Regions from separate parts of the Janthinobacterium sp. HH104 genome, predicted to be linked through region 2. Evidence: predicted binding sites of a transcription regulator. Region 2 holds the regulator's gene; each other region holds the start of a gene.
The links. Region 2 encodes FNR, which switches genes on or off when oxygen is low (the NO sensors DNR and NnrR bind a similar motif). Its sites were predicted from a motif close to TTGATNNNNATCAA; they were not measured.

Region 1: the regulator FNR is predicted to act here: its motif matches at 4,451-4,464, upstream of JAB6_RS15630 (universal stress protein).
Region 3: the regulator FNR is predicted to act here: its motif matches at 4,680-4,693, upstream of JAB6_RS05900 (serine protein kinase).

What each region holds. Positions count from the first base shown of each region.
Region 1 covers NZ_LRIB01000035.1:158,249-167,971, forward strand. The annotation lists gene JAB6_RS15605 (DUF2325 domain-containing protein) at 1-1,058, opposite strand, end outside; gene JAB6_RS15610 (hypothetical protein) at 1,097-1,423, opposite strand; gene hemP (hemin uptake protein HemP) at 1,509-1,706, opposite strand; gene JAB6_RS15620 (Crp/Fnr family transcriptional regulator) at 1,958-2,764, opposite strand; gene JAB6_RS15625 (response regulator transcription factor) at 3,102-3,746, opposite strand; gene JAB6_RS15630 (universal stress protein) at 3,902-4,369, opposite strand; gene JAB6_RS15635 (protein phosphatase CheZ) at 4,837-5,694, shown strand; gene JAB6_RS15640 (chemotaxis protein CheA) at 5,694-7,589, shown strand; gene leuC (3-isopropylmalate dehydratase large subunit) at 7,867-9,270, shown strand; gene JAB6_RS28495 (entericidin A/B family lipoprotein) at 9,339-9,461, shown strand; gene leuD (3-isopropylmalate dehydratase small subunit) at 9,513-9,723, shown strand, end outside.
Region 2 covers NZ_LRIB01000033.1:59,556-69,278, reverse strand. The annotation lists gene JAB6_RS12985 (response regulator) at 1-2,330, opposite strand, end outside; gene fnr (fumarate/nitrate reduction transcriptional regulator Fnr) at 2,570-3,328, shown strand; gene JAB6_RS12975 (FixH family protein) at 3,332-3,856, opposite strand; gene ccoG (cytochrome c oxidase accessory protein CcoG) at 3,911-5,293, opposite strand; gene ccoP (cytochrome-c oxidase, cbb3-type subunit III) at 5,298-6,218, opposite strand; gene JAB6_RS12960 (cbb3-type cytochrome c oxidase subunit 3) at 6,211-6,414, opposite strand; gene ccoO (cytochrome-c oxidase, cbb3-type subunit II) at 6,416-7,030, opposite strand; gene ccoN (cytochrome-c oxidase, cbb3-type subunit I) at 7,046-8,473, opposite strand; gene ccoS (cbb3-type cytochrome oxidase assembly protein CcoS) at 8,695-8,871, opposite strand; gene JAB6_RS12940 (heavy metal translocating P-type ATPase) at 8,874-9,723, opposite strand, start outside.
Region 3 covers NZ_LRIB01000020.1:89,715-99,437, reverse strand. The annotation lists gene JAB6_RS05910 (SpoVR family protein) at 1-1,404, opposite strand, end outside; gene JAB6_RS05905 (DUF444 family protein) at 1,401-2,618, opposite strand; gene JAB6_RS05900 (serine protein kinase) at 2,621-4,576, opposite strand; gene JAB6_RS05895 (S1 family peptidase) at 4,833-6,014, shown strand; gene JAB6_RS05890 (hypothetical protein) at 6,182-6,514, shown strand; gene JAB6_RS05885 (catalase) at 6,606-8,042, opposite strand; gene JAB6_RS05880 (tetratricopeptide repeat protein) at 8,325-9,017, opposite strand; gene JAB6_RS05875 (bifunctional 2',3'-cyclic-nucleotide 2'-phosphodiesterase/3'-nucleotidase) at 9,073-9,723, opposite strand, start outside.

The DNA of each region.
Region 1 (9,723 bases), on a different contig from region 2:
CAAATCACCAGGTCGGCCGCCGCCAGGCTCGAGTCGAGCAGGTTGGCATTGTCTTCCAGGCCCCCGTCGTGGTGGGCGAACTGCGCGCCCACCCGCTCGATCAGGGCGCGGTAGGTGGCGACATTGCCGCTGCGTCCGCCCACGCACAAGACGCTTTGGTCGACGAGGCGGATCGGCATTTTGAGCTTGCCGCCGGTCGGCACTTCCAGCTTCGGCGCCGGTGGCGGCGCGACAGCGGCCGGGCGCGGCTGGGCCTGTTTCAATTCCGTGATTTGCTGGCGCAATTCCTTTTCGCGCTCATCCATTTGCGCCAGGCGTTCGACCAGGCGCGTGCGTGATTCCAGCGCGGGGATGGCGGCCTGCAACTGCGCCAGTTCCGCGCGCAAGCCGTCGATCACGCTATCCTTGCCGATGGCCTCGGCACGCGTGCGCAGCAGCACGGCTTCCTGGCGTTCCAGCTCGCCCGTCTTTTCCATCAGGGCGGCCTGGCTGCGTTGTTGCAGCTTGGACAGTTCCTGTGTCAGGCGCGCGTTTTCTTCTTGCAAGGCCGTAAATTTACCCATGTCGGCGCGCACGCAGGCGCCGGCCTGGTGCTGGATCATGTGCAAGTCGCGGCACATCTGCTCTTCCAGCTCGGCATCGCAGCGCGGGTGCGTCAGGCCGGCCCAGAAAGCGCCCGACACGTCGCCGTTGGCGACGGCCGTGCGCCACAGTTGCGCTACCTGCTCCGTCGTCTTGGCGCCGCGAAAGCGCAGGATCACGGGAGCGTAGCGGCGTTCGAGTTCCTTTTGCAGCGCCTCGGACAGGCGGTTGCGTGCGCCGCATTCCGTCACGGCGCCCACGTGCACTTCGTAGTCGTCGGCCAGCACGCGTCCGCCCGTCATCTTGCCTACCAGCTTGCGCAGGTAGCCCAATGGCAAACCCACGCCCACCAGCGGGCAATGGCAGGTGTGCGACAGTTCCCACAGCCGGCGGCGGCGCGAAGCGAGCGCGGCCGTTTCCGTGTCGGCGTGGGCGCAATTGCTGATGACGGGCAGGGACTGGTCTTTGTCACACATGGCGGTATCCTGTTGGGCGGTGGAGATGTTGAAGAGAACTATTGCGGCAGGGGCGAAGCGGGGCGCCTGGCGCTCAGCATGCGTGCCAGGCGATCCAGCAAGGTGGTCTTCGGCGGCACGGGCTGGTGCAGCGCCACCAGGGCGGCCCATTGCTGCGACAGTTGCTGGCAAGTTGCTTGTAGCACGGGACTCAGGCCGGGCGAGCCGGCCAGCGCTTGCAGATGGCGTTCGATGACACCGGCCAGTTTCTCGCAGGGACTGCCCGCATGGTAGTGCGACATCAGGTGCAGCACGGCCGACAGCAGCAATTCAGGCTGTTGGCTTTGCGGGGAAGAAAACATCGGGGAAGGTCGGTCGTGCGCCATCAAACACTCCTGTGCGGTGGTTTGGCTGGCTGCGCGCACGGGGCGCGACTGGCTGGCGAGCGTGGTGACTGGCTGCCGTGCTGCTTCAGGCAGTCAGGATCAGCTTGTTCAATTGGGTGACGCGCAGGCGATAGATCTTGCCGCTGTGCTCAATCTCCACTTCGCGGCCCTGCTGCAGCAGCGCTTCGCTGGTGATGCGGCGCGCCGGCTGGGCCATGCTGACGGGAGGACGGACGTGGGCAGTAGCGGCATCCTGGATCAAGGCTGGTTTTGAGCTTTGCATGTTGGGCTTTCTTTATCTCAGTTGAGAATGATTCGTATTTGCATTATTGTTGAATGTGGCCCGAAAAGCAAGGCTTATTTGTGCGGAACCTGCGCTTTTTTATGGCAGCGCGACGCCTTGGCCGACGAGGTCGTTCAAAGGCGGCCGCTGGCGCGGCGTGGAGGGGCGGTGGCGGCAAAAAAGACCCGGCAAGGCGGTGCGCGCCTTGGCCGGGTCAAGCCTGTGCCAAGCTGGAAGAAAGCGGGATGGCGTTAAATCGTGGCCAGCAATTGGGCCGAGGCGGCCGCCGCAGCGGTGGTGTCGGCCTTGAGCTTGGCGGCGGCCAGCTGCTTGGCGCGCGAGCGCGAAGGTGGCAGGCGGCGCAGGGTTTTCAGGGCGTCCGGATCCTTGATGCCGATGGTGCGCTGGTCAACCGAGATCAGGCCGATTTCATTGAAGGCGGACAAGGTGCGGCTCACCGTTTCCAGGGTCAGGCCCAGGTAGCTGCCGATTTCATGGCGCGTCATGCGCAGGTTGAACAGCTTGCTCGAGTAACCCATCTGCGCGAAGCGGTCGGCCAGCGAGACGAGGAAGCGCGCCACGCGAGCTTCGGCACTCAAGGCGCCCAGCATGCCGATCATCGCCTGTTCGCGCACCAGTTCACGGCTCATCACGCCGTACATGACGTTTTCCAGTTCCAGGTGAACACGTCCCAGCGCCGTCAGCTTCTTGAACGGCAGCAGGATCAGGTCGCAGTCGGACAGGGCCACCGCTTCCGAGGAGTAATGGCGCGAGTGGATGCCATCGACGCCCAGCATGTCGCCCTTCATGGGAAAGCTCAGTACCTGTTCATTGCCGAATTCATCGATGAGCACGGTTTTCAGGAAGCCCGAATTGACGATGTACAGGGTGTCGAACGGCTGGCCGATGGTGTGCACGCGCTGGCCCGTCTTGAATTGCACGTGCTGGAACAGCAGTTCATCGGCGGCGATGGTGCAGGCGCTGGAGATATGCAGCAGGTCGCACACCTCCTTCAGGTTCGACCAGAGCCGCCCCTGGCGCTGGCGCCCTGCTTCCATCGGAGAGGAGGGGGCCAGCGATGGGGAGGCGGCGCGGGTTTCGGGCGTTTGCGTGGACAGCATGTTCATCTCCTGGTGACAGGTAGTTCAGAGTTGAATAACAGGGTGCGCAGGACGGCGGGCAGGGAAGGGGCGGCGCGCGTCCAGGCAGGTAGAGCTCAATTCGCTGACGACTTGCTGTGTGATGAAATAACTTCCCAGCAACTTGATTACTGGTTTCAGTATGCCAACAACCGTATCCAATTAATATCAGCAGTGGCTGAATATGGCAGTAGGAGCTGTGGTAGGTGAGGTAGGATTGTTCCTACGGTCGACGCGCGGGCGCGCGCCGCCGTGCTCAAGTCTTGAAGGGGGATAAGAGGCGGTGCGCCACGGCGTACTGGACCATTTCCGACAGCGAACTCATGCCCATCTTTTGCATGATGCGCGTCTTGTGCGTACTCACCGTCTTGACGCTCAGGTGCAGATTGTTGGCGATTTCCGTGATCGACTTGCCCGCCACCAGCAGGGAAAAGACTTCGAACTCGCGGTCCGACAACTGTTTGTGCAGCAAGCTTTCATTCGGCATCATGATGTTGAGCACGAGCTGCTCCGCCACCTCGGCGCTGATATACGGACGTCCCGACGCCACCTTGTGGATGGCGCCCACGAGCTGGGTGCCCGCGCTTTCCTTGGTCAGATAGCCTTGCGCGCCGGCGCGGATGGCGCGCACCGCATATTGTTCTTCCTCGTGCATGGTGAGGATCAGGATGGCCAGCTTCGGCGCCTCGCTGCGGATTTGCCGGATCAGGTCGACGCCGCTGCGGCCCGGCATCGACAGGTCAAGCAGCAGCAGGTCGAAACCGCCCTGGCGTACGTGGTTGAGTACTTCAAAGCCGTCGATGGCTTCACCCACGATATCGATGTCCGGCGCGCCGTCAAGGATGCGCTTCAATCCTTCTCGCATGATGGTGTGGTCGTCGGCAATCACAATACGTATCATAGGCGGGCAATCTGGATGCGTGAAATCTGCTCTGTCCGTCACCGGACAATCAAATGTTGAGAAACGAGAAACGTTGCTATTTTAACTGACGCGGCCGAAAATTTGCCTTTTTCTTAATATGCCGGAAGCGGCGGCCTCCGTGGCCATGTGACCCCTTATTCCGACGGTGGTTCCTTGATCAGCCTATGCACGAGTACCGGCAGTTTTGAGTGCGACAGCACCTTGTTGGTGACGCTGCCCAGCAGCAATTGCCCCCAGCCGCTGCGGCCATGCGAGCCCATGAAAATCAGGTCGCAATGCTGCAATTGCGCCACTTCCACGATTTTCAGGGCGGGGCTGTCGGAAAAGGCCGTCAAGCCCGTCGCTTCCAGGCCCCGCTTGGCGGCCGCGTCGAGGATGGGCTGCCAGTGGTCGGCGCCCGCCTTGCGCATGGCGATGCGGTACTCCTCCTCGCTGGGGTAGCTTGGCGGAATGATCTCGATGTATACCGGGTACTGGTATTCGGGCGCCACGTACACGGCAAGGATGTCGGCGTGCATCTGTTCGGCAAAGGCAACGCCGGCACAGGCCGTCAAGTTGGAGACGGTGGAGCCGTCCGTGGCGATCAGAATTTTCTTATACATGGCAGATCCTTTGACGGTGACTGAGCGCGCGCAACGCCTCTTATTGTAGACGCGGCGGCAGCATTGTATTCATGTAAAGACTTGATAATTATCAACACAACTGCACCTTCAGTATAGACAACATTGGCAGAAAGATCGTGTTTTAGCTGCAACGCTGTCCATACTGCGCTGTTGCGCGGGCGCCCGGAAGCAGGATTTGTTGTACTGCGCGTGGTCTTGCACCCACGCCAATGGTAGTATTTCAAAATACAACAGCAGGAACACTTATTTCCTGGTGGAAAAGCTCTTGTGGACCAGCTTTGCACCAGGAAGCGCGTTTTGAGATTTACCAACAGGGCGGCGCCCTGCTACACTCGCACCATCGCAGCGGTATTGCCTCAAATCATCTTAATCGAGAAATTGTGGGTATCAGTCTGTAAAACGCACAGTTCAGGCGGAATTTTGACAAATTATGGAGAAGCAGGGATATGACCAACGCCGCTGATGATTTCGACGCATTATTCGATGAAGTATCTGCGCAAAGTGCGGCCGCGGCTCAGCCCGCACCTGCCGCCGCGCCCGCTCCCGCCGTGATTGCGGATGACGATTTCGACGCGCTGTTCGACTCCGTGTCGGCCAGCGCCGCCGTGCCGGCGGCCGCCGTGGCAGAAACGCCAGCCGCGCCGGAAGCGGCGCCCGTGGCCAGCGCCGATGCGCCTGGCGACGCGGCCGATCCCGTCGACCAGTCCGACAAGCCGATGTTCGAGCGCCTGGGCGGCATCGTGCGCCTGCTGCACGATTCGCTGCGCGAACTGGGCTACGACAAGGCGTTGACGGAAGCGTCGTCGCAGATCGTCGACGCCCAGGACCGCCTGGAATACGTCGCCACCCTGACCGAACAGGCAGCCAACAAGGTTCTGAACACGCTCGACGAAGGCATGCCGGCGCAAGATGTGCTGTCGAAGAAGGCCAAGGACATGGACAGCCGCTGGACGGCCCTGTTCGATGGCAAGCTGAGCCTGGAAGAATTCAAGGCCCTGGCCGGCGATTCGCGCCAGTTCGCGCAAGCCGTTTCCGAAGCAACGGAAGCGGAAAAAGCGCGCTTGCTGGAAATCATGATGGCGCAGGACTTCCAGGACATCACGGGCCAGCTGATCAAAAAAGTGGTCAACATCACCAAGACGGTGGAAAACGAACTGGCCCAGCTGCTGCGCGACAACGCGCCGGCCGAAGTGCGCGAGAAACTGGCGCAAAAGCCGGTGCCGCTGATGCAGGGCCCGTCCGTGCCGTCGGTGGCGCTGGACCAGGATAATGTAGACGACCTTCTTGCGGATTTGGGATTCTAATGGACGATATGCTCAAGGATTTCGTCGTTGAGGCGATGGATCTTGCGGTTAATGTTGAAGAGCACTTGTTGCGCCTCGAGCGCGATCCTGACAACAAGGAAACACTGAATGCCGTGTTTCGTTCCTTCCACACCATCAAGGGCGGCGCCGGCTTCATGGGCTTGCCCGCGCTGGTGGCGGCCTGCCATCTGACGGAAAACCTGTTCGATGCCTTGCGCACGGGCGCCGCGCCCGTGACCCCGATCGCCATCGAGGCGGCGCTGCAAGCGTCCGGTTTCGTCGCCGACCAGCTGACGGAGCTGGCCAATGGCGCCGCGCCGGAAAGCTTGCCGGCCATGCCGGAAGAGCTGGAACACATCCTGACGAACGCCATCGAAGGCAAGGGCATGGACGCGCCTGCGCCAGCCGCCGCCGTGGCGGAAGTGGCCGCGCCCGTTGCCGAGGTTGCCGAAGTTGTTGTGGCCGCGCCGACCGCTGCCGTTGCCACAGCCGGCGCCGATGGCCTGGACTGGGAAGCCATGTACAACGCCGTCGTGCCCGAAGGTAGCCGGGTCGCAGCCGCGCCGGTGTCCGCCGCCGCCGCTGCGCCTGCCGCCGTGGCCGCCGCCGCACCTGCTGCCCCTGCCGCTGCTGCCGCCAAACCGGCCGGCAAGAATTGGGATGGCGCCGAACGGCGTGAAGAGCGTCCGGAAGTGCGCCATGCCGCGCCCGTCAAGGAAGACAGCATCCGCGTCGACGCCGTCAAGCTCGACGCGCTGCTGGAAGTGGCCGGCGAATCCGTGCAGGCCGCCAACCAGGCTGCCGTGCTGCTCGAACGCTTGCTGCAATTCAAATTCGAAGGCCAGGCCGCCACCCTGATGGCGACCTTGGCGGAAACCCTGGAACGCGCTTCGCGCTACTCGACGGAACTGCAGCGGGCCACCCTGGCCACGCGCATGCAGCCCGTCGGCCGCCTGTTCCAGAAATTCCCGCGCCTGGTGCGCGAACTGGCGAAAGACCTGGGCAAGGATGTCGAGCTGACCATCGAAGGCGCGGAAACGGAAGTCGACCGCGTCGTCGTGGACAGCCTGTACGATCCGCTCGTGCACATGCTGCGCAACTCGCTCGACCATGGCGTCGAATCTCCGGAAGCGCGCCTGGCCGCCGGCAAGCCCGCCAAATCGTATATTTCGCTGAAAGCCTGGCAGGAAGCGAACAGCGTCATGATCGTGCTGCAGGATGACGGCAAGGGCATGGACCCGGTCTTCCTGCGCAGCAAGGCCCAGCAAAAGGGCTTGATCAGCGAAAACGCGCAACTGAGCAACGACGAATGCTTCCAGCTGGTGTTCCTGCCGGGCTTCTCGACCAAGGAAGTCGCCTCCAGCGTTTCCGGGCGCGGCGTGGGCATGGACGTGGTGAAAACGGCCGTGGAGAAAAACCGCGGCGCCATCCACATCGAATCATCGCTGGGCAAGGGCACGAAGTTTGCCATCCGCCTGCCGATCGAATTGTCGATCGTGCCGACCATGCTCGTGTCGACCTCGGGCGCCGCACTGGCGCTGCCGATGGCGGTGGTGCAGCGCGTCGTCGAATTGCCGGAAACCTTCATGGAAGTGGGCGGCGCGCCCGTGCTGAAAGACCAGGGCCGTCCATTGCCCGTGCGGTCGCTGGCCGGCTCGCTGGGCTACGAATCGTGCAGCGAGCGCGTCGGCATCGTTGTCGCCGCGCCACAGCCTTATATTCTGGCCGTGGAAGCCGTCGATGGCACGGCCGACCTCGTGATCAAGCCGATGACGGCCATCACCGTGGAAGGCATTACCGGTACTGCCCGCTCGGCCGAAGGCGAGCTGGTGCTAGTCGTGGGCCTATCTTTCCTGATGGATGGTTGCAGGGGAAGTGTGCGCATGGCTGCCTAGAAACACCGGCACTGACACCAAGCCCGCTGCAGACCTCTGCAGCGGGCTTTTTTTTCGGCTTTTTTCGATTTTTATTCGCCCCGCCGGCATTTTGGCGGATTTTCGTATCAGCAATTTTTTCGTCATATCCACAAGGCATGCCAAATTTTGTATCGCCTATCCCACGCTGGAGCGGCTTTTGGTTCTGCATTGCACAATATATGGCATAATCATTGCCGATCCCTTCGATCAGTACGACAGATCACTTACTACAGGCTGTGGCAACGCTGCATAAATCATGATGAAGACGCTTTACGACAAACTCTGGGAATCCCACGTTGTTCGGGCCGAAGATGATGGCACGACAATTTTGTACATCGACCGGCACCTGCTGCACGAAGTTACCAGCCCGCAAGCCTTCGATGGCCTCAGCGTGGCGGGCCGCCAGCCATGGCGCATTTCCGCCAACCTGGCCGTGGCCGACCATAACGTGCCGACCACCAGCCGCGTGGACGGCATTGCCGATCCGGTCTCGCGCCTGCAGGTGGAAACCCTGGACAGGAACGCCAAGCACTACGGCTTGACCTACTTCAACATGAACGACAAGCGCCAGGGTATCGTGCACGTGATCGGCCCTGAACAGGGTGCGACCCTGCCCGGCATGACGGTCGTCTGCGGCGACTCGCACACGTCCACGCATGGCGCCTTCGGCGCGCTGGCGCACGGCATCGGCACGTCCGAAGTGGAACACGTGCTGGCCACGCAAACCTTGCTGCAAAAGAAATCCAAATCCATGCTGGTGCAAGTCGACGGCGCGCTGCCGGCCGGCGTGACGGCCAAGGATATCGTGCTGGCCATCATCGGCAAGATCGGCACGGCCGGCGGCACGGGTTACTGTATCGAGTTCGGCGGCTCGGCCATCCGCGCCCTGTCGATGGAAGGCCGCATGACGGTGTGCAACATGGCCATCGAGGCGGGCGCGCGCGCCGGCATCATCGGCGTGGACGACACCACCATCAATTACGTCAAGGGGCGTCCGTTTTCGCCGGCCGGTCCGCACTGGGAGCGCGCCGTGGCTTACTGGCGCACCCTGCATTCGGATCCGGGCGCCCGCTTCGACCTCGTCGTCACCCTCAATGCGGCCGAGATCGTGCCGCAAGTGACCTGGGGCACGTCGCCCGAAATGGTGGTCGGCGTCGATGGCCGCGTGCCTGACCCTGACCAGGAAAAAGACAGCGTCAAGCGCGATGCGATGGAAAAGGCGCTCGTCTACATGAACCTCAAGCCGAACACGGCCATCGAAGACATCCGCATCGACAAGGTCTTCATCGGTTCCTGCACCAATTCGCGCATTGAAGATTTGCGCGCGGCCGCCGCCGTGGTGCGTGGCAAGTACCGCGCCTCGAACGTCACCCTGGCGCTGGTGGTGCCAGGTTCCGGCCTCGTCAAGGACCTGGCCGAGCGCGAAGGCCTGGACCGCATCTTCAAGGATGCCGGCTTCGAATGGCGCGAGCCAGGCTGCTCCATGTGCCTGGCCATGAATGCGGATCGTTTGGAGCCGGGCGAACGCTGCGCTTCCACGTCGAACCGCAACTTCGAAGGCCGGCAAGGGCAGGGCGGCCGTACCCACCTGGTGTCGCCCGCGATGGCGGCCGCGGCGGGTATCGCCGGCCACTTTGTCGACGTGCGGGGATTGCGATGACGGCAGGGACTGGCGCCGCTGGTTTACACTAGCGGTATCAGTCCCATCTTTCTTATCGAGAACTCATCATGAAAAAACTCTTCGCCCTCCTCATCGCCACCGTCATCCTGTCTGGCTGCAACACCGTCTCCGGCATCGGCCGCGATGTGCAGAAAGTCGGCCAGGTTGTCACTGGCGCCGGCGGAAAATAAACCGTGACGTGCGGGCGCACTGCGCCGCGCGTCTTACCGAGTAGAAACAGCATGGATAAATTTACGATTTACGAAGGCCTGGTCGCCCCGCTGGACCGCGCCAACGTCGACACCGACGCGATTATTCCGAAGCAATTCCTGAAATCGATCCACCGCAGCGGTTTTGGCCCCAACCTGTTCGACGAATGGCGCTACCTCGACCATGGCGAGCCGGGCCAGGACAACAGCCGCCGCCCGCTGAACCCCGAGTTCGTGCTCAACG
Region 2 (9,723 bases):
AGGAAATGCACGCCGGCCAGTTCCGTGCCCAGCGGCTGGTGCAGGATGCGCTGCTCGCCGCCGTCGTTCTTCGTGATCAGGGCCTGATGCAGGGCATCGAACAGGCTCGATCCCGTGATCGGCTTCATCAGCACGACGTCGGCCTCGGCCGCGCTGGAGATTTCCTCGAGGTGGTTGCGGGCGAAGGCGTTGACCATCACCACGATGGGCTGGCGCTGGCCGCTGGCCGCCTGGCGGATGGCCTTGGCCGTGGCCAGGCCGTCCATGACGGGCATGTGCCAGTCGGCCAGCACCACGTCGTACGGTTGCTGCTGCGCCAGGCGCTCGCGGTACAGTTCGATGGCGGCAAAGCCGGAATCGACTTCGTCGGCCAGCCAGCCCCATGCCTCGATCAGCTTGACGATCAGTTCGCGCGTGGTGCGGTTATCGTCGGCCACCAGCAGGCGCAGCTGGCCCAGGGCCGGCGTGCGCCGCGTTTCGGCCGGCTGCGCCAGCATCTCGAACGGCACGCTGAACCAGAAGCGGCTGCCCTTGCCTTCGCTGCTGGCGACAGCGATGTCGCCGCCCATCATGTGGATCAGCTGCTTGCTGATGGCCAGGCCCAGGCCCGTGCCGCCGAAGCGGCGCGTGATGCTCTGGTCGCCCTGCGAAAACGCGGCAAACAGCTGCTGTTGCTGCAGTTCCGTCATGCCGATGCCCGTGTCGCGCACTTCGAAGCGCAGCCAGGCGCGGCCGCTCTCGCTCCTGCTCTCGGCCAGGCTGACGGCCACCACCACTTCGCCGTTCTCCGTGAACTTGATGGCGTTGCCGGCCAGGTTGACGAGGATTTGCTGCAGGCGCTGGGCGTCGCCCACGAGGCGCCGCGGCACGTCGGGCTCGACGGCGATGGCCAGTTCCAGCTCCTTTTCGCCCGCATTCATCGTCATCGTCGTGGCCAGGGTATTCATGACTTCGTCGAGGTCGAATTCGACGGGCGACAGTTCCATGCGGCGCGCCTCGATCTTCGAATAATCGAGCACGTCGTTGAGGATGCCCAGCAGCGACTGGCCCGCCACGCGCACCATGGTCAGATACTTGCGCTGTTCCGTATCGAGCTTGGTATTGCCCAGCAAATACACCATGCCCAGCACGGCATTGAGGGGCGTGCGGATTTCATGGCTCATGTTGGCCACGAAATCGCTCTTCGCGCGGTTGGCGGCCTCGGCCCGGTCGCGTTCCTGCTCCAGTTCCGCCGCGCGCGATTCGAGTTCCTGCTGCAGGCGGTCGCGCTCGCTCATCAGGCCGTTGAACGCCTCCGTCAGTTCGCCGATCTCGTCGCGCTGCTGCACCGGCACGGGGGTGAAACGGCTGCCGCTGGTACGCAGGGCCAGCAGGGTGTCGCGCAGGCGCACCAGCGGCGACAGCAGGCGCACGGTGACCCAGCCCAGAACAAATGCGGCTAGCAGCGAAGCGAGGATGCTCCACAGCACCAGCCGGTACAGCACGCCATCGAACGGTTCGAAGGCGTCCGCGACGGGCAGCGAGGTAGCCAGCAGCCAGTTCACCGATTTCAAACGCTTGAAGCTGTTGACGGCCGTGATGCCGCGGCTGTTCGTGCTGACCATGCTGCCTTCGCCATCTTCCTTCAGCAGCTGGGTCGTCGTCAGGTTGGCGTTCGGCTGGCGCGGCTGCAGCAAGCGGCTGGTATCGGGATGCAGCACGTAGCGCGGCACGGCGCCGCGCGTGAGGATGAAGTAATAGCCGCTCTTGCCGATCTTTTCCGAGCGCAGACGCCCCAGCAGGTTGTCCTTGTACAGGCGCAGCACGCCGATCACCACGCCGGCCACCTGGCCATCGGCGGCCAGCACGGGCGCCACCATCTGCACGATGGGCATGCCGCTCGACTTGCCGAGCATCGGCTCGGTGATCATGGGCTGGCGCGTGCGCAGCACGGTCTGGAAATACTCGCGCTCGGCAACGTTGATGCCGGCGCGCCCCGCCACTTCCGGCATGTCGGCCACGACGGCGCCATGTGCATCGAGCACCAGCACGTCGTCGAACAGCACCAGCATCGAGCGGCGCGAATAGTATTCGCGCAATTGGGCCGGCTGGGCCATCAATTCCGGCGGCTGCTGCCTGGCCGTCAGGGTGACGATCTGCAGCAGCATGCCCAGCTTGTCGTCGAGCTCGGCAGCGGTGCGGCTGATCAGGGACGACTGCTGGCTCAGCAGTACTCGCGTGAAGTCGTCGCGCATATGCTGCACCTGGATCATGGTGACCAGCGCGATCATGGCGATCGAGGTCAGGCTGGTGGCCAGCGCGACTTTTGCTTTGATGCCGAGAGGCTTCATGATTTCCTTTTCAGTACCGGGCGGCACAGGCGGCAGATAATGCTGTTAGGAATTTTCCTATCAATACATCAAGTTGGCAAGCGGCGCCGCGCAAATGGCCCTCCCCGCATGGGCTTTTGACGATGTTGCCATATAATTAAAGTCGGAACGTCGTTTATTCGCCGAAATTGCGGTGAAATTGGCACACGGCAACCCTGTATGCAGTAAACTTGTTGTTGCATTTTCTAAAAGGTACCGACATGACTGAAGCGCTACTCACTCCAACCTTGCCCACAGTGACCGTGGAAGCGTTGCGTGCGCGATGCTCGACCTGCAGCATGCATCAATTGTGCCTGCCGATGGGCCTCGATATGGGCGACATGGACAGGCTGGACCAGATCATCGGCCGCCGCCGCAAGATCGTGCGCGGCGCCTCGCTGTTCCGCATCGGCGACTCGTTCCAGAACCTGTACGCGATCCGGCTGGGGCACTTCAAGACGTACCAGATCAATCCGGGCGGCGAGGAGCAGGTGACGGGTTTCCAGATGGCCGGCGAACTGCTGGGCATGGACGCCATCAGCGCCGACCGCCACCACTGTAATGCGGTGGCGCTGGAAGACAGCGAAGTGTGTGAAATCCCGTTTTCCAGCCTGGAACAATTGCTGGGCAATATGCCGACCCTGCTGCGGCATTTCCACCGCATGATGAGCCAGGAAATCACGCGCGAGCAAAGCGTGATGCTGTTGCTGGGCAATATGCAGGCGACGCAGCGTTTTGCCGCCTTCATCGTCAACCTGGCGTCGCGCTACGAAGCGCGCGGCTATTCGAGCAGCAAATTCCAGCTGCGCATGTCGCGCGAGGAAATCGGCAACTACCTGGGCCTGACCATCGAGAGCGTCAGCCGTTTATTGTCGAAATTCAAGAAGGAAGGCTGGCTGCGCGTCTCGAACCGCGAGATCGAGATCCTGCAACCAGCCAAGCTGAAAGCCATTACGGCCGGTACCGACGTCTGCAAGTAAGGCTTATAACTCTTCGTCCGCATGCAGCGCGATGCTGCGCTGCACGGGCCAGGTCCAGATGCCGGACAGGCGCCACTCGCGCTTGTCGTTTTCCACCAGCACCTGCCAGCGGCTGCGCTCGAGCATCGGCAGCGCGACCGAGAAATTGCCGGCCGCATCGGGCTGCACCAGCAGCTTGATATCCTTTTCCGGCAAAGTCGCATGCGCCAGGTGCAGCTGCAACGGCCCCTGATAGGCCTTGCCGAAGCTGTGCACGGAACCGGTCAGGCGCGCTGACGCCACGTCGTACGCCAGGCTCGTATCCATCGCCAGGTCGCTGGCGATCGTGTCGCGCTTCAAATCCTGGTTGATCGCCTTGCCCTGCTTGTAATAATCGCCCACCACCAGCGCGTCGGGCTGCGTAAACGCGATATAGCCCATGAAGCTGCCGACGACCACGGACAGGCCGGGACCGATCATCAGCAGCCATGGCCAGCGGTGCTTGTACCACGGTGCAACGGGAGGCTGCAGTTTCAGACTGTCGGACATGGTATTTCTCCTGTGTAAACGGCCAGCCCCCATGCGGGGACCGGCCTTCCTGCATTAACGCGGCACGATGAAGACCGCGCTTTCACGCACATGCAGCGACGGGTCGTCCAGCGATTGCAATTCGATCGCAATCTTGTTCGAGCCCTTCTCGCCCACGCCGTGCGGCACGCGCAGGCGGATCGGCCAGCCCAGCGTTTCCGTCGGCTGCAAGGTCACTTCTTCGCGCGTCAGCAAGGTCAGGCCCGGCAAGCCGGAAGCGCTGATTTTAAAATGCTGGCTTTGCTCGGACGTGTTCATGATCTGCAGGCGGTAGACGTTTTCGATCATGCCGTCTTCCACTTCGCGTCCCATCGAACCGCGGTCGCGGATCACGTCCATTTTCAGGGGCGTGCGCAGGGCCAGCGAGGTACATACGGCGATGATGATCAGGGCCAGGATGGAAGTGTAGATCAGGACGCGCGGGCGCATGGCGCGCTGGCGTATCTGCTTCGAATTGAAGTTGTTTTCCATCGCATGGTCGGTGCTGTAGCGTATCAGGCCACGCGGCCGCTCGACCTTGTCCATCACGCTGTTGCAGGCATCGACGCAGGCGGCGCAGCCGATGCATTCATACTGCAGGCCGTTGCGGATATCGATGCCGGTCGGACACACCTGCACGCACAGGGTGCAGTCGATGCAATCGCCCAGCTTGTCGTTGTTGCCGGCCTTCTTGCTCATGGCGCCGCGTGGTTCGCCGCGCTTGGCATCGTAGGTGATGATCAGGGTGTCCTGGTCGAACATGGCGCTCTGGAAGCGCGCGTAGGGGCACATGTATTTGCACACCTGCTCGCGCAGCCAGCCCGCGTTGCCGTAGGTTGCCAGGCTGTAGAACAAGACCCAGAACCATTCCCAGGGACCGAAATTGAGGGTGGTCACCTCGCGCGCCAGTTCCTTGATCGGCGTGAAGTAGCCGACAAAGGTAAAGCCCGTCCACAGGGCGATGGCGCCCCATACCACATGCTTGGCCGTCTTCTTGAATGCCTTGCGCACGGACGGGCCCTGCTTGTCGAGGGCCATGCGCGCGCTGCGCGTGCCCTCGATGCGGCGTTCGACCCACAGGAAGATTTCCGTGTATACCGTTTGCGGGCAAGAGAACCCGCACCACACCCGCCCGGCAATGGCCGTGACGAGGAACAACAAATACGCACAGATGATCAGCAGGGCCGCCAGATAGATGAAATCCTGGGGCCACAGCACGACGCCGAAAATGTAGAACTTGCGCGTGGTCAAGTCGAACAGCAGGGCTTGCCTGCCATTCCAGGTCAACCACGGCAAGCCGTAGAACGCGAGCTGGGTAAGCCATACGCATACCCATCGCCAGGTAGCGTAGCGTCCTTTGGCCTCGCGAGGGTAGATCTGCTCGCGGGCCGCATACATCTTGATGACTTGAGGTTCCATTACATCATTTCACGGGCGTCTGAGGATTCGACAGGCTCCAGACATACGCCGACAGCACGTGTACCTTGGACTCGCCGAGGAAATCGCTGAAGGCCGGCATGGTGTTGCTGCGTCCCTTGCGTACGGTTTCCATGATGGTATCGGCGCTGCCGCCGTACAGCCAGACCTTGTCCGTCAGATTCGGCGCACCCAGCATCTGGTTGCCCTTCGCATCGGCGCCATGACAGGCCATGCAGGCGCCAAACTTGGCTTTGCCCAGCACGGACTTGACGGGATCCGAGGTCGAACCGGACAGGCTGAGCACATAATGGGCCACGTTCTCGACATCCTTTTCGGAACCGAGGGCGGCGCCCATCGGTGGCATCTGTCCATTGCGGCCGTGCAGGATGGTGGTCTTGATGATGTCGGGTTCGCCGCCATACAGCCAGTCCTTGTCCGTCAGGTTGGGGAAGCCCTTGTTGCCGCGCGCATCCGAACCGTGGCATTGCGCGCAGTAGGTCAGGAACAGGCGCTGGCCGATGGCTTGCGCCTGCGGGTCGGCGGCCACCGTCTTCAAGTCCTGGCTCAGGTACTTGTTGAACAGGGGGCCGTAGTCGGCTTCCGCCTTCTTCAGCTCTTCCTCGTACTGGCCCGTCGATTTCCAGCCCAGGCTGCCGGCATAGTTGCCCAGGCCCGGATACAGGAACAGGTAGGCCAGCGCGAAGACGATGGTGATGTAGAACAGCCACATCCACCAGCGCGGCATCGGCGTATTGAGTTCCTTCAAGTCCTCGTCCCAGACGTGGCCCGTGGTGCCGTCGGCGGGGGCGCCGGCGACCACTTTCACTTTCGACTGCGAGTACAGCAGCACGCCGCAGCCGATGATGCCCAGCAGGGACAGCACGATGATGTAGATATTCCAGAAGCCATTGGTAAAGTCAGCCATGGTTATGCTCCTTCGCCAGGTTCATCTCGGCCTCGGCCGGATAGTCGAGCGCGTCGTCGGCGAACGGCAGGCGTGCCGCCGCGTCGAAGTCGCTGTTGCTGCGGCTGAACGTCCACCACAGGATGCCCACGAACGTCGTAAAGGAAACCACCGTCATGACGCTGCTGGCGCTGTCAAACAGGTTTTCGATTGCCATGCTAATTCCTTGTTTTGATTAATGTACCGAGGCCTTGCAGATAGGCGACCAGGGCGTCTTCTTCCGTCTTGTCCTGCAGCTGCGCGGGGCCGGCGGCGATTTCTTCCTCGCTGTACGGCTGGCCCAGGCGTTTCAGGGCGCGCATCTTCGGCACGATTTCGTCAGGCACCAGCTTGGTCTTCGCCAGCCAGGGGTAGGACGGCATGTTCGACTCGGGCACCACGTCGCGCGGGTTGTTCAAGTGCGTGCGGTGCCATTCGTCGCTGTAGCGGGCGCCCACGCGGGCCAGGTCGGGCCCCGTGCGCTTGGAACCCCACTGGAACGGACGGTCATAGACGAACTCGCCGGCGACCGAATAGTGGCCATAGCGTTCCGTTTCCGCGCGCAGCGGACGCACCATCTGCGAGTGGCAGTTGTAGCAGCCTTCGCGCACGTAAATGTCGCGGCCCGCCAGGCGCAGCGGCGAATACGGTTTCAGGCCGGCGACCGGTTCCGTCGTGCTCTTCTGGAAGAACAGGGGGACGATCTCGACGGCGCCGCCGATGCTGATCACCACCGTGACCAGGGCGATCAGCAGCCAGGGGTTTTTCTCAATCCATGCATGTGAAAATTTCATTTGCTTTCGCTCCTATCAGGCGTGCGCCGCGTTCAGTTCCGGAATGCGGGCGACGGGGAGTTTGCTGCCGCGCAGGGTCATCCAGGTGTTGTAGCCCATGATGCACATACCCGACAGGTACAGCAGGCCACCGGCCACGCGCACCACGTAGTACGGATACGTCGCTTTCACGCTCTCGACAAAGGTGTAGGTCAGGGTGCCGTCCGGATTGACCGCGCGCCACATCAGGCCCTGCATCACGCCGGCGATCCACATGGCGGCGATGTACAGCACGATGCCGATGGTGGCCACCCAGAAGTGCACGTCGACCAGGCGCGTGCTGTGCATCTGCGTGCGGCCAGCCAGGCGCGGCAGCAGGTAGTAGATCGAACCCATGGTGATGAAGCCCACCCAACCCAGAGCGCCCGCATGCACGTGGGCAACGGTCCAGTCGGTGTAGTGCGACAGCGAGTTGATGGTCTTGATCGACATCATCGGACCTTCGAAGGTGGCGATGCCGTAGAACGACAGCGAGACGATCATGAATTTCAGGATCGGGTCGGTGCGCAGCTTGTGCCAGGCGCCCGACAGGGTCATGATGCCGTTGATCATGCCGCCCCAGCTTGGCGCCAGCAGGACCAGCGAGAAGACCATGCCGATCGATTGCGTCCAGTCAGGCAATGCCGTGTAGTGCAGGTGATGCGGGCCCGCCCACATGTAGGTGAAGATCAGTGCCCAGAAGTGGACGATCGACAGACGGTACGAGTACACGGGGCGCTCGGCCTGTTTCGGGATGAAGTAGTAGACCATGCCCAGGTAGCCGGCGGTCAGGATGAAACCCACCGCGTTATGGCCGTACCACCACTGGATCATGGCGTCCTGCACGCCCGCATAGGCGGAATACGATTTCGTGAACGAGGCTGGCATGACGGCGCCATTGACCACGTGCAAAATCGTCACGGCCAGGATGTAGGCGCCGAAGAACCAGTTGGCCACGTAGATGTGCTTGACCTTGCGCTTGATCAGCGTGCCGAAGAACACGATGGCGTAGGCGATCCAGACGATGGCGATGAGGATGGCGATAGGCCATTCCAGTTCCGCGTATTCCTTGCCGCGTGTCATGCCCATGGGCAGGGTAACGACGGCGCACAGGATCACGGCTTGCCAGCCCCAGAAGGTGAAGGCGGCCAGCTTGTCGGAAAACAGGCGCACCTGGCAGGTGCGTTGCACGACGTAGTACGAGGTAGCGAACAGGCCGCAGATGCCGAAGGCGAAAATCACCGCATTCGTGTGCAGCGGACGCAGGCGTCCGTATGTCAGCCATGGTATGTCGAGGTTCAGGGCAGGCCAGGCCAGCTGAGCGGCGATGATAACGCCAACCAGCATGCCTATGATGCCCCATACCACAGTAGCGACCGCGAATTGCTTCACGATCTTGTAGTTATAGTTCAGCGATTGATCCACAAAGACTCTCCCTGGAATTACTATTTATGATGGTGGCCAGAGAGTAAGTGTTTGACCGTGAAAAAACTTTGATGTGGATCAAAATTCCCCGGATGAAATAAGCGTAGCGAACTGGCATCGAAATAAAGCGGTATTTCGGTCAAATTCCGCTCAAAAAAGCCATACAAGATCCCTGCAATCCGGGCGGATTGGGGGCAGACGCGCCGGCCGGGATGGTGCGGTCAGGGATGCGGTTCGCCGGGCGCCGGCTGGGGCGGCGTGTCGTCGTCCTGCAGCACGCGCAGGCCAGGTCCGACGAGATCGTCGAACTGGCCGCCGTCCGAGGCCGTGAAATACACCCACAGGGCGATGAAGACGACCACGACGCTCAAGGGGATGAGGAGATACAGTGCTTCCATGTTCAGGCTTTCCGCAGGCGCAGGGCGTTGGCGATGACGACGGCCGAACTGGCAGCCATGCCGACGCCGGACAGCCAGGGGTTCAAGAAACCCAGCGCGGCGGCCGGGATGGCCGTCAGATTGTACAGGGTGGCCCAGCCCAGGTTCTCGCGGATGATGCGCATGCTGCGCGCGGCCGTCTTCGCCGTGTCGAGCACGGACACCAGTTGGCTCGACAGCAGCACCGTGTCCGCATGCGCCTGCGCCAGCGCGGCGCCGGAACCCATGGCGAAGGACACGTCGGCGCCGCTCAGCACGGCCGCGTCGTTGATGCCATCGCCCACCATCGCCACGACGGCGCCCGTTGCCTGCAGTTGCTGCACGAAATCGAGCTTTTCATCGGGCAGGCATTCGCCGCATGCCGTGTTGATGCCCAGTTCCGTCGCTACGCTTTGCGTCAGCGCTTCCTGGTCGCCGCTGAGCAGTACGACCTGCTTGCCGCGCCGGTGGAAATACGCGACCACGTCGCGCGCTTCCGGGCGCAGCGCGTCGCTGAGTAGGAAACGCGTGAGCCAGCGGCCCTGCGTGCCCAGATACAGCGGCGTCATGCCCTGCATGCCGATGGCCGTGTCGCCCAGCGGCGGCCCGGCGATGGCGGCGACAAAGGCCGCATTGCCCAGGCGGTAGCGCACGCCGTCGACGATGCCTTCCAGGCCCTGGCCTTGCACTTCCTGCAACTGTTGCGCATGCATGCGAAGTTGCTGTCCTGGCAACTCATCCGCTGCTGCCAGGATCGCCTGCGCCAGCGGATGGGCGCTGCCCGCTTCCAGCGCGGCGGCCACCTGCAGGCAATCGTCCTCGCTCAGGCTGCCG
Region 3 (9,723 bases), on a different contig from region 2:
GCTGCGCAGAACCCGGGGCGTGCCGCGGAAATCGGCCGTATGCAGGGTGACGGGACGGCGCCAGACGCGGGCGATGTACGCCAGCACCTGCTCCGCCCGCTCCAGGTCGAGGCCGCGCCCGTCGCGCTGGTGATCGTGGCGCAGTACCAGGCTGCCGTCGTCGTTGAGCAGGGTGGCGGCGATGCACGGCGCGCCATAGTTGTATTTGGGCGCCAGGATGGCTTCGCGGATGGCCAGCAAGTCGCGGCTGGCCATTCGTGTTTCGCCATCGCGGCGGCTTTCATGCACGAACAGGCCCAGGCGGTCAGCCAGTTCACCATCCAGATAGTTGCGAATGAAACTGCAGTCGTCGTCGTCGCGGCAAATCTGGCGCGCCCGCGCCAGTCCTTGGCGCTCGATGATGTGTTCCCACATGCAAAAACCCAGGTGATAGGGGTTGACGGCCAGCGCCTGCTGGTGCTCGCCCGCGTAAGGGCGCACCACGTCCGAGTGCGACTTGATGGCGGACAGGTACAGGGCCGGCGGCAGGAAGTCGGCTTCGCGCAGCAGCCGCGCATGCCAGTAAGAGGCCCAGCCTTCGTTCATGATTTGGCAGGCGTACACGGGATAAAAGTAAAACGACTCTTCGCGCACGGCCAGGAAAATGTCGCGTTCCCAGTTAGCCAATTCCGGCCCATATTGCGCGATAAACCAGAGTAAATCGTATTCGGGCTGCGGCGGTACGAGGGGGCGCTGCGCCAGCCGTGCCCGCGCCGCCTCGTGCGCCGCCAGCGCGGCCGCTTCACCGGGCAAGCGCTGGTAACGCCGCGCAAAAGGATCGTCTGCGCCGGCCCCGTCTTGCGTGCCGGCCACACCGGCTGGCCCGGATAGCGTGGCATAGGGCGGGCGGTGCAGTTCGGCATGGATGTCCACATGCTGTTCCAGCGCCAGTGCCGCGTCGAGCACGGCTTCCACCTGCTCCTGTCCGTGCCGTTGCAGCGCCATTTCGAGACGCTGCGCCCGCGCCGCGCTTTGTTCCAGGATGTGCTGGCCCGCCATGGCGCCGAAACGCAGGAACAGGGCATTGCGGCTGGCAAAGTCGGCGTGGCCCAGCACATGGGCCGTGACGAGGGTGTTTTCCGCCACGGAATTGTGCTCGGCCATGTAGGCATGGCAAGGGTCGCCGGGAAACATGACTTCGAACATATGCGAGTTGCCCATCTTTTGATGCACGAGCTGGTGGATGTAGCGCACGCCGAACGACCAGTGGCGCATGCGCACGGGCAAGCCATAGATGGCGATCTCGGCCATGAAGCTGTCCGGTACCAGCTCGAACTCGACCGGCGCAAACTCCAGTCCCAGTTCCCGCGCCAGCGCTTCGATGCGCGCCGCGTAGCCATCCAGGTTGGCTGTGTCAGACGTCATGCCGTTTCCTCCGTATCGGCCGCCTCGTGCTGGAAAAAGGTGCGGATAGCCGCCCAGATATCGTCATTCCTGCTGAGAATGCTGCTATGCAAGGGCAAGCCGCGCCGTTGCTGCTCGGCAAACAAGCTGTGCATTTCCGTTTCCAGGCTGCGCGGCACGCCGGGCACGGTTTCCACATAGCCCATATAGTTGAGCAAGGCGGCCAGTTCACCGAGGGCCAGGCTGGCCGCTCCCCGGTCTTCGCTGAAATTCTCGCCATCGGATGCATAGAACAGGTAGGCGTTGTAGCGTCCCGGTGCGTAGTGTTCCTGCAGCAATTCGCGGCTCAGGCGAAAGGCGGTGGACGCCACGGTGCCGCCCATGCCATTGACCTGGAAGAACTCGGCTTCGGAAAATTCCCAGGCCCGCGTCGTATGCGCGATAAAGCGCGCTTCCACGCGCGCATATCTGCGGCGCAAGCCCTGCAAGGCAAAGAAAAAGAAGGATTTGGCCAGCTTGCGCTCGGCCTGCGCCATGCTGGCCGATACGTCCAGCACGAAAAACACGACGGCATTCGTGCTGGGCCGGGGCAGTGGCTGCACCTGGCGGTAGCGCAAGTCGTCATTGGTGAAAGGCACGGGTTGCGCTTGCAGGGCGCGCCGCTTGATCGCTTCCTTGACGGTGCGCCGCCGGTCCAGCCGCGAACGGGCGCCATGTCGGTCCAGGCCGCTACGCACGAGCCGTACGTCGTCGATAGCGCCCAGGTGGCGCGGTTTCAGGTGCGGCAGCTCGAAAGCGTCCCATAGCCAGTCGAGTATATCGTCAATGGCAAACTCGAGCAGCAGGCGCACGGCTCCCTCGCCATCGCCGCCTTCGCCTTGCATTCCGGCCTCGCCCGTGGTGGCGGGACGGGCTGCGCGCAGGATATCGCCGGGCTGGCCGCCACCCTGGCCCGCGCCTACGCTGTTGCGCGCGGGTGCCAGGCGGAAACGCGCATGTTCGAGCAGGTGCATGGGTACTTGCACCGTGCGCTGCTGCGGCCCGCCGATCAGGTCAGGCGTGGCGATCAATTCGGGCAAATGCGCCTGCACGGCGTCGCCCACTTTCTGGTTGTGGCGCAGCCAGTCGCGCGCGCCACGCGAGAACAGCCCGTACCAGGGGCGGGCCAGGGCTGGCGCGGACGATCCCACTGGGTTATTGTGCTTGCCGCTGCCTGGCGAGGTCGTGGCGGACATGGCTATTCCTGCGCCAGCAAGGTGGTCACGTAGTTGAGCGCTTCGCGCGCGCTGTGGGCGTCATAGCCATATTCGTCGACCAGGCGCTGTTCGACGGCGGAGATCCTGGCCCGCACGTCGTCATCGGGCCGCTTGGCCGAGCCCACGAGGCGCAGCACGTCGCGCCGCTGCTCGAACAGATATTGCTGGATGGCGTCGTGCAATTGCGCATGGCTGCCCAGGCCAAACGCCTCGCCCCGCTTGAAGGCGCTCATGGCCTTGCGTACCACTTCTTGGCGGAAAGATTGCTTGCCCGAGTCGCTGATGTGGATTTTCTCTTCCACTGCGCGCAGGAAGCGCTCGTCGGGACGGCGTTCTTCGCTGGTGATGGGATCGCGGATCTGGCGATTGTCGAGCATGGCTTCGACTTCATCGAGATATTTGTTCAGCAAGTCTTGCGCTTCCTGCTCGAACGATACGAACAGGGCCTTGTGCACGTCAGCCTTGACCCAGCGGTTATAGAAATCCTTGCGTGTGAGCACCAGGTAATCGACCCACTTGCGCTTGCGCCGCGGTTCGATGCGCGCATCGCTTTCGATGCCATCTTTCAGGGCCAGCAGCACGTCCATGGTGGACAGGCTGTTGCGCTGGGCGGAAATGATGGCGTGCGACAGGGCATTGATGACGAAACGGGGCGATACGCCCGACAGGCCTTCGTCGGGCGCCTTGTCGCGTTCGCGCACGCGGCGGATGTCGGCATGCTGCAGGTCGTCGACGTCTTCGTCGGCGTATATGCGCAGTTTCTTGACCAGTTCGGCTTCCTTGTCGTCGCCCTCAGGCAAGCGGCTGAGGATGGCAAACACGGCCGCCGCATGCAGCACGTGCGGATCGAGGTGCACATCGCGGAAGGCGGGCGCGGCCGCCTGGATCAGCTTGCGGTAGATGCGCGCTTCTTCGCGGTAATTGAGCGTGTACGGCACTTGCACGATGACCATGCGGTCGAGCAAGGCCTCGTTTTCGCTTTCTTGCAGGAATTTGCGAAATTCGGCCAGATTCGTGTGCGCGAGGATGGTTTCGTCGAGGTAAATCAGGGGAAAGCGCGACACCTTGACATTCTTTTCCTGCGTCAGGGTCAGCAGCAGGTAGAGGAATTCCCGCTTGACCTTGAGGATCTCGATCATTTCCAGCATGCCGCGGCTGGCCGCATACACGGCGCCCGACCACGACCAGGCGCGCGGATCGCCTTCGTCGCCGTACTGCGCCACTTTCGACAGGTCGACGGAGCCGACGAGGTCGGCCAGGTCGGCCGTGGTGGGATCGTGCGGCGCATACGTGCCGATGCCGCAGCGGCCCGCCTCGGACAGGTGGATGCGCTCGACGGGCATGCGCAGGAAGTCGCCCGCGTACTGTTCTTCCAGGCGGGCGCGGCAATGGGGGCACAGTTCGCCGTGCAGCTCGGCATCATAGCTGGCGCGAAAGTCGGCGCGCATGCTGTGCGGCACCAGGTGCAGCGGCGATTCGTGCACGGGACAGCCGGCGATGCCGTACAGCGCGCCTTCGCTGCTGTGGCTGTATTCTTCCAGCCCCCGCTTGAGCAGGATCACCATGGTCGACTTGCCGCCCGACGGCGGGCCCAGCAACAGCAGCATGCGCCGGCCCACTTCGGAGCCGGCGGCGGCCGCCTTGAAGTAGGCGGCGACGCGGTCGATCGCCTCGTCGATGCCGAACAGCTCGTCGTCGAACAGGCGGCAGCGGAAACGTCCGGCATCGTCCGTCTGGCCGTTCCAGCGCATCATGTCCCACAGGTACTGGTGCGCGCTGCGCGTCAGCAGAGCCGCGCGGCCGGGCAGGATCTGCTCGATGAAGTCGGCAAAACTGCCGCGCCATGGACTGATGCGGTGCTTTTCCGCCCAGGCCGCCATGCCGTGCATAAAACCGGCATGCTGGTCCGCAGGCGCGTCGTCGGATTGGCGTGTCATACCAGGGCTCGTCATTGTTCCCCCATCCATACCGTTGCTGCCGTGGAGCAGACCCAATTCCAGCCTGCCAGCCAAGTATACGGCGCTGCCTCTGCCCGCACGCCTGATCTGGCTCAACCTTGACGAGGGAACTATTTTTATCCTTGCTGCCCCCGCTGGGACAGGGCGGCCATGTGTCGGCGCGGTTCAACCCAGATCAATACCGGCCCGCGCGGCCAGCCCACACTGGTGTTTCGGAACGACCTACGAGGAGAGCATGATGATTGGCAACGAGAATGGTTTCAGCGCCCCGCCTGGCGGTAGCGGCAGGGGACAAAGCGCGGACGATGAAGAGGCCGTCGGCCAATTTGCCGCCCCCGGCGAAGACGACAATACGATCGAGAGCGCGTCCGTCTCGGACGTGCCCGACGCCTTGAGCGGTGTCAGCATGGAATTGCTGGAAATCAAGCGCAGCATCGAAGACGGCATGCGCCAGTCCATCTCCCAGGCGGCCGGCGTGCGCGCGGCCGATGCCTTCAGCGACGGCGGCAATATCCAGGGCGTGTCCATCGGCCTGGGCGAGGGCGCCAGCGACAGCTCGTCCGGCGAGCCGGGCTTGCCGGCCCTGACCCTGTACGTGGCCGAGCCCACTTCCGTCGACCGCGCCAAGGCCGCCATCGTGGGCGCCATGGGCGTGCGCGCCGTGTCCAGCGACAGGGTGCCCGTCAACATCGTCGTCACGGGCGTGATCGATGCGCAGCCGCACCGTTTCCGCTTGCGCCCCGCGCCGGGCGGCGTGTCGGTCGGGCATTTCCGCATCACGGCCGGCACCATCGGCTGCCTGGCCGTGGGGCGCAGCGCGCCGCGCAACAGCCGCTTGATGATCCTTAGCAACAATCACGTGCTGGCCAATTCCAACGGCGGCGTCTTCAACGACTGCATCGTGCAACCTGGCCCCATCGACGGCGGCCGCTGTCCCCAAGACCAGGTGGCCGTGCTCGAGCGCTTCGTGCCCATCAATTTCAGCGGTGGCGTCAATTTCGTCGATTGCGCTACCGGCTGGGCCTGGCCAGACAGGGTGCGTCCCGAACTGGTCTACCTGAGCGGCGGCGTGCCCGCGTACTTCCGCATCAGCAATGCGCTGGTGGCGCCCGCGCTGGGCATGATGGTCGGCAAGTCGGGCCGCACGACGCAATTGACGCAGGGCCGCATCACGGGCCTGGGCGCCACCATCAACGTCAATTACGGCGGCGGCAGGATCGCGCTGTTCCAGGACCAGATCGCCATCACGGGCGTGAGCGGGGCGTTCAGCGCGGGCGGCGATTCCGGTTCCTCCATCTGGACCTGGAACCAGCAGCGCAATCCCGTCGGTTTGCTGTTTGCCGGCGGCAATAACATCACCTTTGCCAACCAGATGCGGCGGGTGGTGGTGGCGCTCGACATCAATTTGTATACTTGAACCCTTGAGGAGACGGCGCGGCGCAGGTGTCGCGCCGCCTCGTCCTTGTATAACGCTGTTTTTTGCACGATGATGATGGTATGAGGGGCAGCAGCCATGTGCCCGGCGAACGGCGCTGCGGCGCACGATGGCCGGGTGTATCATGGAAGGCATCAGGAGGGTGGGTCATGTCAAACAGTAAATTCGCACAATCGCCCTATGGCGTCTTCGAGGACGCCGCCATGCCGTATTTGCCGGATGAGACTCTTGGACACGGCATGGGGCAATATGCTCCTGCCGCGCCCCAGGGCCGGCTGGAAGCGGCAAAGCGGCGCAACGAGCGGGCGCTGATGGCCATCGATGGCGTGGAAGGCGTCAGCGTGGGGCAGACGGCCGTGGGCAAGGAAGCGCTCGTCGTGTATCTGCGCGACTCGTCCGTCAAGCGGCGCGTGCCGTCGCAGGTCGAGGGCTATCCGGTGGAAACGAACATCACGGGCCAGATCGATATCCAGCGCTGGTAGGCAGCAAGCGGGCCTGAACACCTTGCCGCGGAGCGTTGCGTTGTGATGGAAGGCCTGTTGCCAGGCCTTCCATGCAGTCTTGCAGCCTGCCTTATTTGCTCAGGCGGCCGATTGCTTCGGCCACGCCCGCGCCATAGGCGGGGTCGCACAGGGTGCAGTTGCCGATGTGGCGTTGCTTGACTTGCTCTGACGCGCCCGAGATGGCGCGCGCCGTGTTGTCGAACAAGGCTTGCTGCTGCGCCGCGGTCATCAGGCGGAACAGGGCGCGCGGCTGCGAATAGTAATCCTCGTCGACTCTGTGGTTCCAGTGGTCGGCCGCGCCTTCGATGCTCAATGGCGGCTCGCGGAAGTCCGGCTGCTCGGCCCATTCCTGCTCGCTGTTCGGTTCATAGCCTAGGGTGCCGCCCATGTTGCCGTCGACGCGCATCTGGCCGTCACGGTGGTAGCTGTGGAACGGGCATTTCGGCGCGTTGACAGGGATATGGCTGTGGTTGACGCCGAGTCGGTAGCGCTGCGCGTCGCCATATGAGAACAGCCGGCCTTGCAGCATCTTGTCCGGCGAAAAGCTGATGCCGGGCACCACGTTGGCCGGGTTGAAGGCCGCCTGTTCCACTTCCGCAAAATGGTTGTCGGCATTGCGGTTCAGTTCCAGCACACCCACTTCGATCAGCGGATAGTCGCCGTGCGGCCACACTTTCGACAGGTCGAACGGGTTAAGGTGATACGTGCCTGCCTCTTTTTCCGGCATGATCTGCACGTACAGGGTCCAGCGGGGGAAATCCTTGTTTTCGATGCTTTCGTACAAGTCGCGGTGCGAGCTTTCGCGGTCCTTGCCGACCAGTTCTTCGGCTTCCGCGTCCGTCAGGTTTTGAATCCCTTGCTGGGTTTTCAAGGTGAACTTGACCCAGAAACGCTCGTTTTGCGCATTCAGGAAGCTGAAAGTGTGGCTGCCGAAGCCGTGCATATGGCGGAAGCTGCGCGGCAAGCCACGGTCGCTCATCACCACCGTGACCTGGTGCAGGGCTTCAGGCAGCGAGGTCCAGAAATCCCAGTTGCTGTTGGCACTGCGCAAGCCGGTGCGCGGGTCGCGCTTGATGGCGTGATTCAGATCGGGAAATTTCAATGGGTCGCGCATGAAGAAGACGGGCGTGTTGTTGCCGACCAGGTCCCAGTTGCCTTCTTCCGTGTAGAACTTCAGGGCAAAGCCGCGGATATCGCGTTCCGCGTCCGCCGCGCCCCGTTCGCCGGCCACCGTGGAAAAGCGCGCGAACATCGGCGTTTTCTTGCCCACTTCGCCGAAGATTTTCGCCCGCGTGTAGCGCGTGATGTCGTGCGTGACGGTAAACGTGCCGTACGCGCCGGAACCCTTGGCATGCATGCGGCGCTCGGGGATGACTTCGCGGTCGAAGTGGGCCAGCTTTTCCAGGAACCACACATCTTGCAGCAGGGCGGGGCCGCGTGGACCGGCCGTCTGGATGTTCTGATTGTCGGGAACAGGCGCGCCAAAGGCGGTGGTCAGCTTTTTCATTGGACTCTTTCTTTCATGGCTAGGCAGAGCAATGGACGCACCGGCGCTACTCAAACACTGGCTGGGTTGAATGAACACTCACCGGGGCTGGTCCAGAGTAAAATTTCTAAAATGCAAACCAGTGTAAACTTTTTTATGCGGGATGGCTTGCCGCGCCGCCCGAGCAAGCTCAGGCGGCGTCCTTGCATCATAAGCGCTGAGTAGCTGCCGCTCCCGCACGCTTGCAAGTTGCAAGTATATAAAGGCAGGCTTTGATCACGCCACTGGCCTTTTGCCCAGTTTTTAAAACTTGTTCCAGTTGTTATGCCGGTGCTCCGTCGCTTCCTTCATCAGGTGGCCGGCGCGCAGGGCGTCGTCGGCTTGCACCGTCATGGCCAGTTCCTGGATGGCGGGCGGGTATTCGTGGTGGGCCGCTTCTTCCAGCAGCGCATGGCCCTTGGCCGGGTCGCGCGGCACGCCGCGGCCTTCGCGGTAGGCGTTGTACAGCAAAAACATGGCGTGTGGATTGCCCAGTTCGCTGGACCTGGCCAGCCAGTGGGCGGCTATCACGGGGTCTTTGGGCACGCCTTCGCCATTCGCCGCCAGCAAGCCCAGCATCAGGGCCGCCTTCGCATGGCCTTGCTGGGCCGCTTGCCGGTACCACAGCCACGCCTGGCCAGGCGTAGCCGCGCGCAGCATCTGGCCCAACTCGAAGGCCGCTTCCGTGTCGCCCGCGCGGGCCGCCTGTTCGAACAGGCTCAAGGCATCGGCGCGGCGCTCGGGCCGGGCCTGGTAAATCAGCGCCAGTTCGCGTTCGGCGACGGGCATGTCCTTGCTGGCCCAGCTGCGTACACGGCGTTCGGCCTGGTGGTCGCCTGCCTGGCGCGCATGCATGGCGACGGCTTCGATTTCCGCCGCCGTGGGCGGTGGCGACGACTGGCAGGCGGTCAAGAACGTTGCCAGCACGACGGCGGGCAGGGAGAGTGGATGTTTCATCTGGATCAGCTTTCATCAAGACAGGCCGGAACCGCCGCGGTTCCGGCCATGGACCTTATTTGCTCAGGTCGATGCGGTACTTGGCGAAACCGCTGGCGTCGAGTCCGCCTTCGGCCGCCACGTTGGCGATGCCGCTGCCTTGCGCCAGCGCCAGATGGCCCGGCGCCGAGCGCAGGATCACGGGACCGGCCGTGGCCGTCTTGACGAAGCTCCAGCTGCGCGCACTGCCATTGGCCGCCAGGGTCACCTTGCCGCCCTTGGTACTCAGCGACGCCAGGTAGTTGCTGACGACGGCCTGGTTCGCATCGGGCGACTTGATGATGGTCTTGCTGCCGTCGATGCCGGGCACGGCGCCGCCGCCACCGGCGCGGTAGTCGTTGGTGGCAACGATGAAATCATCGCCGTCGGCCACGGGCGCACCCTTGTACGTGAGGTTGACGATGCGGCTGCCCGGTTTTTTCGTCACGTCGATCTGGTACGTCATCGCATTGTTTTCCGCGTAGAACACGTCATAGTTATAGATCGTGCCATACGTCGGCACCAGGTCCTGCTCGGTGCTGCTGGCCGGGTCGATCTGGGCAAATTGCTTGGCCGACGTTTCCAGCCACGCTTTCAAGTCCGAGCCCTTGATCTTGACGGCTTGCAGATTGTTATTGCTATACAAATACAAGTCGCCCGGATTGCGCACCTGCAAGCCGATCGGTGC